DNA from 2 places in the Tolypothrix sp. PCC 7601 genome. Region 2 is predicted to be linked to the other one. Evidence: predicted binding sites of a transcription regulator. Region 2 holds the regulator's gene; the other holds the start of a gene.
The links. Region 2 encodes NtcA, which controls nitrogen genes in cyanobacteria. Its sites were predicted from a motif close to TNTGTANNNNNNNNTACANA; they were not measured.

Region 1 (4,427 bases), 1.3 Mb from region 2:
CAGAAATACAGGGCCAATCCCAGAAATTTGCGACCAAGCTAACCAATACGCGCGTTCTTCTCCCACTTTCTCATCCTCACAGCCATTGGTTTGAGTATTCCCAATTTTGGCTTAGTTGTTAATGGGGATTGGGGATTGGGGATTGGGGATTGGGGACTGGGGATTGGGGACTGGGGAATGGGGAAAAGGGGACTGGGGAATGGGGACTGGGGAACTCGGGGCCCCCTCTGGGGATAAGGGGTAATGGGGACTGGGGAAAGGGGAAAGGAGAATAACAAACACCAAATGACAAATGACAAATGACAAATGACAAATGACAAACCCCAACTTAAGCCTTCCAATTAAAAAATTGTGCATAAATATATGCGATCACTTCATCTAAGACTGTTCGCACACCTTGGCTGTAACGCCACCATTGCTGGGGATTGTAGTCTCTGTTGGTAGATGCGATCGCGCCTACTTGAATATGAGAGGCTAATACTTTTTTAAATAGCAGCCAGCTTCTACGAGTATGAGCATCCCAAGAGAATAGATTGATGGATTCTCCGCTAAACTCTGAATTGGCTAACCAGCGACTAAATTCGTTAGCAGATGCATAGCTACGATCCTTAATTACATAAGGTGCTGGAACAGCTATCACTTTCTCTGGTGCTACACCTAGTTTTTTTAATGTGATTGCGGCTACGTCTGCAAAGCTTTTATATGCGCTTAAATAACTTCCTTGCTCTAATGTTCCGCCTGTGGTGATAATTTGGCGATAATTCCCGCGTTTAAATTCACTAATCGCCTCTTGGAGTGCATAATCTGGTACCCATCCTTCCACTACCAAGATTTTTGCTGATTTGATAGGAGTATTGACGGCTAGAAATGGATGTATATGAGTAATTGCGAAAAATAGTAAAGCCGCAACTAGCGTGATCGCAATTATCCATCCCTGAACCGTCAAAACCCACAATTCTTGGCGTTTAATTAATCGAATTTTGGGTAGTTTTAGCTGCTGGCGATTGTTTCTCTTCTGCATTAACCCTTATTTGAACGCTGCTGTTTCAAATAAGTAAACACAGACTTATCGCCAATATCCGCAGGAATTGCTTGCACTGTTTTTCGCAATGCAAAGACTAAAAACAAAATTGCCCAAATTCCTAGTAAAACCTGTTCTGCTGGAATTGGTAAAATTCCTACCAAATGCCCTAACAACAATATTGGTACTGTAAAAGTTAATATCTTAGTTTCCAAGCGATTAAAGCAAAAAGCTTCTTTGAAATAAATACCTGTCAGCGCTACAAAGGTAAATCCAACACCGAATAAGGTAAGAGGATGATTGTAAACGGTAACAGCTAAAGGTTCGCTGCTATAAAACGCCAATCCCACTGCTGCAATGCTACCAATTGCCCAAAAAGCCTGTAACAGTCGGTGCAATGCCAGCATATAAATATGGATGGTGAATAAACTTACACCAAGAGCCAGTGTAAAACAAGCATATAGCGGAGTTAGCGCTGCTAAAGTTGCTGGTTGATTGTTGAACACCACTAAAGCGCTAGCGATCGCCAAGCTAAGTGCAGCTACCATTAACCCAGCGCGATAGATAATTACCCCAGTGCGATCGCTTTGAGTAATTGTAAATTCCCCAAACTGACCTTGATAAACTTCTGGTGCTGATAATGTTTGTGTAGTCATAGATTAGTTATGAGTCTGGATTTGGTATCTCTACAATAAATCTTTCACCATCCAAAATCTAAAATTGTAGAACTTCTAGCCTCAATAGTTGTCAGTTCAGAGGGAAAGGATAAAGAAAAAACCTTTCACCCTTACCCTTTCCCCTTTTACCCTAACCACATTCAAAGGTGAAAATCTTTAACCGAGCCGTATTACCTCTAAACTATCTTGCCAGTTAATCTGCAATTGTGACTGTGCATTACCACTATTGATGGCAATTTCTACCCAGCCATGACTTCCTACTAATGCAATGGCTTCTCTAACTTTGACATCGCTGTAAGTTTCACACCCCGGTATTGTCAAGCTTCCCACTTGTACGCGCCAGGTTTTACCCTGCACATAACTCCCCGGAATGTTGCTCACTAGGTTACCAAAATGGTCAATATATTGAATACAACCTGTGATAACATTTCCTCTCTGTTGGCATTCTGTGATCTCTAGCTGTACCAAACTAGCGGGATCAATTTCTCGCCCCAGTTCTTGGATTGGTACACCGCTTGCTAAATTAGCTCCAACTGGTGCGAAAATATCTCTACCGTGAAAAGTGTGGCTAATTTCGGTGCTCCGCCAATAATTACGATTTGTTAACTCAACTGCTGCGATCGCCTGTTGTTGACTGAGTATGCCACTGAAAATGCCATTATCCGGCCCTACTAAAAATCCTTGGGCAAACTCTACTGCGATCGCCCTGCGTTTGCTACCCACTCCCGGATCTACCACAGCTATATGCACCGTCCCCTCTGGGAAGTAAGGATAAGCATCCATTAAGCAAAACCTAGCTGCTGCTAGATTTTGCGGTGTAATTTGGTGATTTAAGTCGATAACCCTTAGCTGAGGGTTGATTTGAGCAATTACGCCCTTCATTACAGCTACATAAACATCGCGATCGCCAAAATCGCTTAACAGCGTCACTACGCTGGCTTTGCCATCAAGGATTTGAGATTTATCCATTGGTAGATACGATGTTCATCTATAAATATATAATAAAGCAGAAAAATCTGTAACAAAGGCTACGAAATTTGTGCTATATTATGAATACAAAACAAAAAAGCCGAGAGATAACCAGGTAATCATATGAATAAAAATAGATTACAAGCCGCCAACCAAGCCAGAGAAGCCCACAGAGAAAATATTCAAAGAAATATCGAACGTCGCCTGCAAGTAGCGAGAGCCAACGGCGACGAGAGACTAGTTCGTCAATTAGAAGACGAAATGAATTATTGTCGTTAAATCAACAACTCCTTGTTTATAGTTTTGTGACATTTAACCCTGCTCACGCAGGGTTTTGTCTTTTGAGATGTTTTGTCCAGATGCTTTGGTCAAATTTGCTTAATTTTGAATTTTGAATTTTGGATTCCCCGCAGGGGTTGACGTTTCATCCACAAACCAAAACCGAGAGCAAGCAATGAGCCACCAATAGTCAATGGTTCGGGAACCTCTTGAAAAGCATGGTTAGGGACTTCCAACTAAAAAAATATCCCGTCGCTGAGTAGGTAGGGGGGGAAAGAAAAATATTAGTACAAACTTTTTTATTAAATAGCTACTTCATAGAAAATTGATAACATCAAGCTAAACTAACAAACTGGCGATTAAAAACTTGCCATTGCTTTGATTGCAAGATATTTGAGGAGCAAAGGTAGATGAATTGTCTCAAAATTTTTGTGCAATGATGTGCGTTATGTGTTTATCAAGTTGGATAATTAGTGACAGCTTTGACATAGCTAACTGCCAAAGGTGTAAGTAGGCTTTCTAGTTGCGTGACAAAAGCGCGATCGCTCTTTGACCAAATCCGCTTTTGACCAAACACACAAGGCTGCAAAATTCCCCATAATTGCTGATTTTGGCACAAATGAGCATGAATCAGCGCTCTATGTCCAAAATTCTGACGCTCAAATTCTTTATTTACTACTTCTGGACTTTCAGTCTCTATATCTTCAACATAAACAGAAGGCTGATTCTGTAATGCAGCCGCAAATAAAGGATCTTCTTGGGGTAACGACTCTGGATCTAATCTCCACTCAGAGTCAGTAATATCGGGTATTTCTGAATTTCGCCGCCAGCAATAGGCGACTTTAGCAAACTTAGTTTGAGGATTTCTCAGATAGAGAAAACAGCGATCGCACTGCAAAACTTCTCCAATGATAGGCAGTATTGCAGTAAAAATCTCATCCGGCTCGCTGTATTTGTCTAAAACACTTTGTATGGATGCTGGCAAAACTAGCTTACTCATCAAAATTTGGGTGATGTTCTTGGATATTTTCTCAATGCCTGACCATCCAAAACATCACCCTCTGGCAATACTTATGGGTGAAGGGGAAACAGGGGAATGGAAAAGAAAAAACCTTTAACCTTTAACCTTTCACCTTTTCCCCAAAACCAAAAACGAGCAGTATCGCATTCACCGATACAAATCACGACTTAATACCGACTTGCAGAAATTTTCAAACCTAGTCTCTAAACCACTGTCACCGCTTCCAAGCTGCTTTCCAGTCCAGAGACTATCAGAGATGTCATTTGTAAAATTGCAGCGCGATCGCCCATCTGACAACGATCAAACAAAACATCGCCATCTAATTCTGGATAGTTCGCTAAGGTCTGAAGTATATTCTCTCTAGCGTGAAGGTTATTGTTCGCACATGCGGTATACAGTACTAGTCCTGCCATCGTGTACAAATCTAACATTGGCTCATCGCTACCTTCCATTTGGACAA
Region 2 (4,427 bases):
CACGTTAAGTTGACACCACTGCATGATAATTTCCCATACAAGCAAAATCCCACCCCCTGAACAGGAAGTGGGATGAGCTTTAGCATATTATGGTGATTGCTTTACAAAACCCCTTTGGAGCTGGGAATCATCCCAGCACGACGAGGGTCAATTTCTAATCCGATCCGCATTGCTCTAGCAAATGCTTTAAAAGTTGCTTCAATGATGTGATGGGAATTAATGCCATCTAACTGACGAATGTGCAATGTTAATTGGCTATGGTTAACCAGCGCCACGAAAAATTCCCTGACTAGTTGGGTGTCATAGGTTCCTACCCTCTGAGTAGGAATTTCTAAACCATAGCTGAGGTGGGGACGGCCAGAAAAGTCTAATGCTACTTGCACCAACGCTTCATCAAGTGGTGCAAGGAAATTACCAAAGCGGACAATACCTTTCCTGTCACCTAGCGCTTTACTCAAAGCCTGTCCTAGGGTAATACCCACATCTTCGTTAGTGTGGTGGTCATCAATTTCCCAATCTCCTTTAGCTTGGATATCCAAGTCAATCAGCCCGTGGGAGGCAATTTGATGCAGCATATGATCCAAAAAGGGAATCCCTGTAGCTGCCTTACAAATCCCTGTACCATCAAGGTTGACAGTAACTTGAACATCAGTTTCACCAGTTGTGCGATGAACAGAAGCAATCCGAGGGCTGGAATGAGATGGTTCGTGAGAGAAATTAATTTCGCGATCGCTAATTTGCATGGTTAGTGGGGATAGGGGACTGGGGATTGGGGAACTCGGGGCCCCCTCTGGGGATAAGGGGTAATGGGGATTGGGGATTGGGGAGATGAGGGGGATGAGGGGGATGAGGGGGATGAGGGAGATAAGGAAGAAATATCATTACCAATTACCCATTACCTATGCCCCATGCCCCATGCCCCATGCCCCATGCCCAATATCTACTACATCCCCATAATTTCATATCCTGCATCCACATATATGACTTGTCCTGTAATACCAGTGGACAAATCACTACACAAGAAAGCAGCTGTATTACCTACTTCTAGCTGGGTGACTGTGCGTCGTAGGGGAGCAACTTCTTCTACATGGTGAATCATATCTAAAATGCCGCCGACGGCGCTAGATGCCAAGGTGCGAATTGGCCCAGCGGAGATGGCATTAACGCGGATATTTTGTGGCCCCATTTCCGCCGCTAAATAACGTACACTAGCTTCCAACCCTGCCTTAGCAACTCCCATAATGTTATAGTTAGGAATCGCCCTAATGCTACCTAAATATGTGAGGGTGACGATACTTCCGCCTTCGGTCATTAAAGGTTTAGCTGCACCGCTCAACTGCACGAGGGAATAAGTACTAATTTGAAGTGCTGTGTTGAAGCCAGCGCGTGTTGTTTGGCTAAAATCTCCACTCAAATCGTCTTTATTAGCAAAAGCCAAGCAATGAACTAGGATGTCTAGCTTTCCCCATTTATCTCGAATGGTGTCAAAGGTAGATTGAATCTGTTCATCGTTTTGGACATCGCAAGGAAGAAATAAGCTGGGGTTAAGAGGTTCTACCAATTCCGCAACTTTTTTCTCCATTTTGCCTTTTTCATCAGGTAAGTAGGTAATACCTAAGTTAGCTCCAGCTTGGTGTAGTTGTTGGGCAATTCCCCAGGCAATTGAGCGGTTATTTGCAATACCTGTAACAAGGGCGTTTTTTCCAGTCAGATTCAGCATGAGAAATGGTGAGTGTAAACAATCATTAGGAGCATACTAGAATCTGAGGCTAGTTTATCTTTGTTTTACAGAGGATTTGTAAAAATGTTATTGGTAAGGGTTTTTACAAGAATAAAATTAAAGTTTATTCCTGAATAAATTCTCAAGAACTCTTGATTTTGTCTTTAAAAAAACATTGCTAATACAGCTAATGTAACTAGCTATTCAAGAAGTACTAGCTAAAAATATCAAAAATTATGTATCATAATAAACAAATAATTAGGAAACAATTATTTTGAGTATAGGAAAGTACAGAAAGGTTGACGGTGCTTTATTGATTTTTCAGGTGTATTCTTAGGTAATCAGTTTTTGTTTTTCCGGCATTGGGTAGGGGAAGGGAGATGATCGTGACACAAGATAAAGCCCTAGCAAATGTTTTTCGTCAGATGGCAACTGGAGCGTTTCCTCCAGTTGTAGAAACGTTTGAACGCAATAAAACGATCTTTTTTCCTGGCGATCCTGCTGAACGAGTTTATTTTCTTTTAAAAGGCGCTGTTAAGCTTTCCAGGGTGTATGAGGCAGGAGAAGAAATCACAGTAGCGCTGCTACGGGAAAATAGCGTTTTTGGTGTGTTGTCATTACTGACAGGAAACAAATCGGATAGGTTTTACCATGCCGTTGCATTTACCCCTGTAGAATTATTGTCAGCTCCTATTGAACAAGTAGAGCAGGCACTCAAGGAAAATCCAGAATTATCAATGTTAATGCTGCGAGGTCTTTCTTCGCGAATTTTACAAACAGAGATGATGATTGAAACCCTCGCGCACCGAGATATGGGTTCAAGGTTAGTGAGTTTTTTATTAATTCTCTGTCGAGATTTTGGTGTTCCTTGTGCAGATGGGATCACAATAGATCTGAAGCTATCTCATCAAGCGATCGCAGAAGCGATCGGTTCTACTCGTGTTACCGTCACCAGGTTACTCGGCGATTTACGTGAGAAAAAGATGATTTCTATTCACAAAAAGAAGATTACTGTGCATAAACCTGTTACTTTAAGTCGGCAATTTACTTAAAAGCAATTGGGGAAAGCAGAGGAGGCGAATGTTGTGTTTTTAGAAATCACACCACTATGGAGGTAAATCTAAAAATTGATGAAGTTCAGCAATTGCCAATCTCTGATTTCCCGCAGAAGATGTTTGAAAGTAGTAGGCTGTATCTGGAAGCATTTCGGTAGCTGAAGATGACCACTGGGTACATCCTCATTGCAGCAATTTTAATTCTAGGGGGCGTACTTGCCACCGTGGGCGATCGCATCGGCACACGAGTTGGCAAGGCGCGCCTTTCTTTGTTTAAATTACGTCCAAAAAATACGGCAGTCTTAGTAACGATTTTTACTGGTACTTTAATTTCAGCATCCACCCTCGCAATTTTATTTGCTGCTGATGAAGGATTACGCAAAGGGGTGTTTGAGTTAGAGGATATTCAAAAAGACCTCAGACAAAAACGCGAACAACTCAAAACTGCGGAAACCCAGAAAAGTCAAGTTGAAGGGGAACTAAATCAAGCGAGGAAAGAACAGTCCCAAGCCCAGCAAGACTTACAAGTGATCAATCAGTCCTTGCAGGCGGCGAATGCCAAACAACAGGTAACACAGGCTCAACTTAACCGCACTCTCAAGCAACAAGCACAAACCCAAAATCAGTTGCAACGCACTCAAAGCCAATTAGGCCAAGTCGTAGCACAATACCAAAAAGCAATCACAGAACTGCAAAGCGTTGAGGATGAGAAAAAGAGTCTGTTAGCGGAAATTGAGCAACGTAAAATAGAACGCCAAAGACTGTATGCTGAAGCCAAGAAAGCGATTGATGAAGCTAAAACAGCAATTGTCAAACGCGATCGCGAATTAGCCAACAGACAAGAAGCGATTGAACAACGGGATCAAAAAATTGCCCGCTTGGATAAACTCATTCAACAACGCAATCAAGAAGTTGCAGCCCGTGAACTAGTAATTGCTAAACGGGAATCTCGCCTAAAAGACTTAGAAAAGCAACAGAATTATCTAGAACAAGAAGTAGCCAGGCTGGAAAAATATTACCAGTCATATCGTGACCTGCGTTTAGGAAAATTGGCTTTAGTACGGGGTCAAGTTTTGGCGGCGGCTGTAGTTCAAGTAACTCAACCGACGGCGGCGCGTCAAGCAATTATTCAACTGCTCCAGGAAGCCAATCAGAATGCTATCCTCGAATTAGCTGAACCTGGAACAAATACCTTAAATAATGTAGAAATCCTGCATGTTACCCCAGATCGGATCGAGCAATTGATCAAGCAGATAAATGATGGTCGAGAATATGTCATCCGGATTTTCTCTGCTGGTAATTACGTCAGGGGAGAAAAGCAGATAGAATTCTTTGCTGATTCAGCGAGAAACCAACTGGTCTTTTCTGGAGGACAAGTACTAGCCAGTACTACAGCCGATCCCAAGACAATGACATCTTACCAACTTAGGCAAAGGCTGGATCTACTAATTTCTGCTTCGCAATTTCGCGCCCGAAATGCTGGCATTATTGAAAATGTTCAAATAGATGGCACTTTTCTGCGCTTTGTTTCCCAACTCAGGCAATCTGACCAAGCATTAGAGATTAAAGCGATCGCAGCTGAAGACACTTTCACAGCTGGGCCGCTGAGAGTCAAACTAGTGGCAGTAATCGGCGGCCAGGTTATTTTTAGT

Region 1: HG267_RS19840 (S-adenosyl-l-methionine hydroxide adenosyltransferase family protein) is a predicted target of NtcA. The motif match lies at 2,714-2,733, and genes of this name have one in related genera.

What each region holds. Positions count from the first base shown of each region.
Region 1 is NZ_CP064879.1:4,834,696-4,839,122, reverse strand. It holds gene dprA (DNA-processing protein DprA) at 1-66, opposite strand, end outside; gene HG267_RS19850 (ElyC/SanA/YdcF family protein) at 329-1,021, opposite strand; gene HG267_RS19845 (DUF2301 domain-containing membrane protein) at 1,021-1,677, opposite strand; gene HG267_RS19840 (S-adenosyl-l-methionine hydroxide adenosyltransferase family protein) at 1,855-2,667, opposite strand; gene HG267_RS19835 (hypothetical protein) at 2,791-2,946, shown strand; gene HG267_RS41950 (PEP-CTERM sorting domain-containing protein) at 3,036-3,182, opposite strand; gene HG267_RS19830 (GAF domain-containing protein) at 3,404-3,946, opposite strand; gene HG267_RS19825 (hypothetical protein) at 4,171-4,427, opposite strand, start outside.
Region 2 is NZ_CP064879.1:3,511,923-3,516,349, reverse strand. It holds gene hisB (imidazoleglycerol-phosphate dehydratase HisB) at 102-743, opposite strand; gene fabI (enoyl-ACP reductase FabI) at 944-1,720, opposite strand; gene ntcA (global nitrogen regulator NtcA) at 2,101-2,772, shown strand; gene HG267_RS14695 (DUF3084 domain-containing protein) at 2,940-4,427, shown strand, end outside.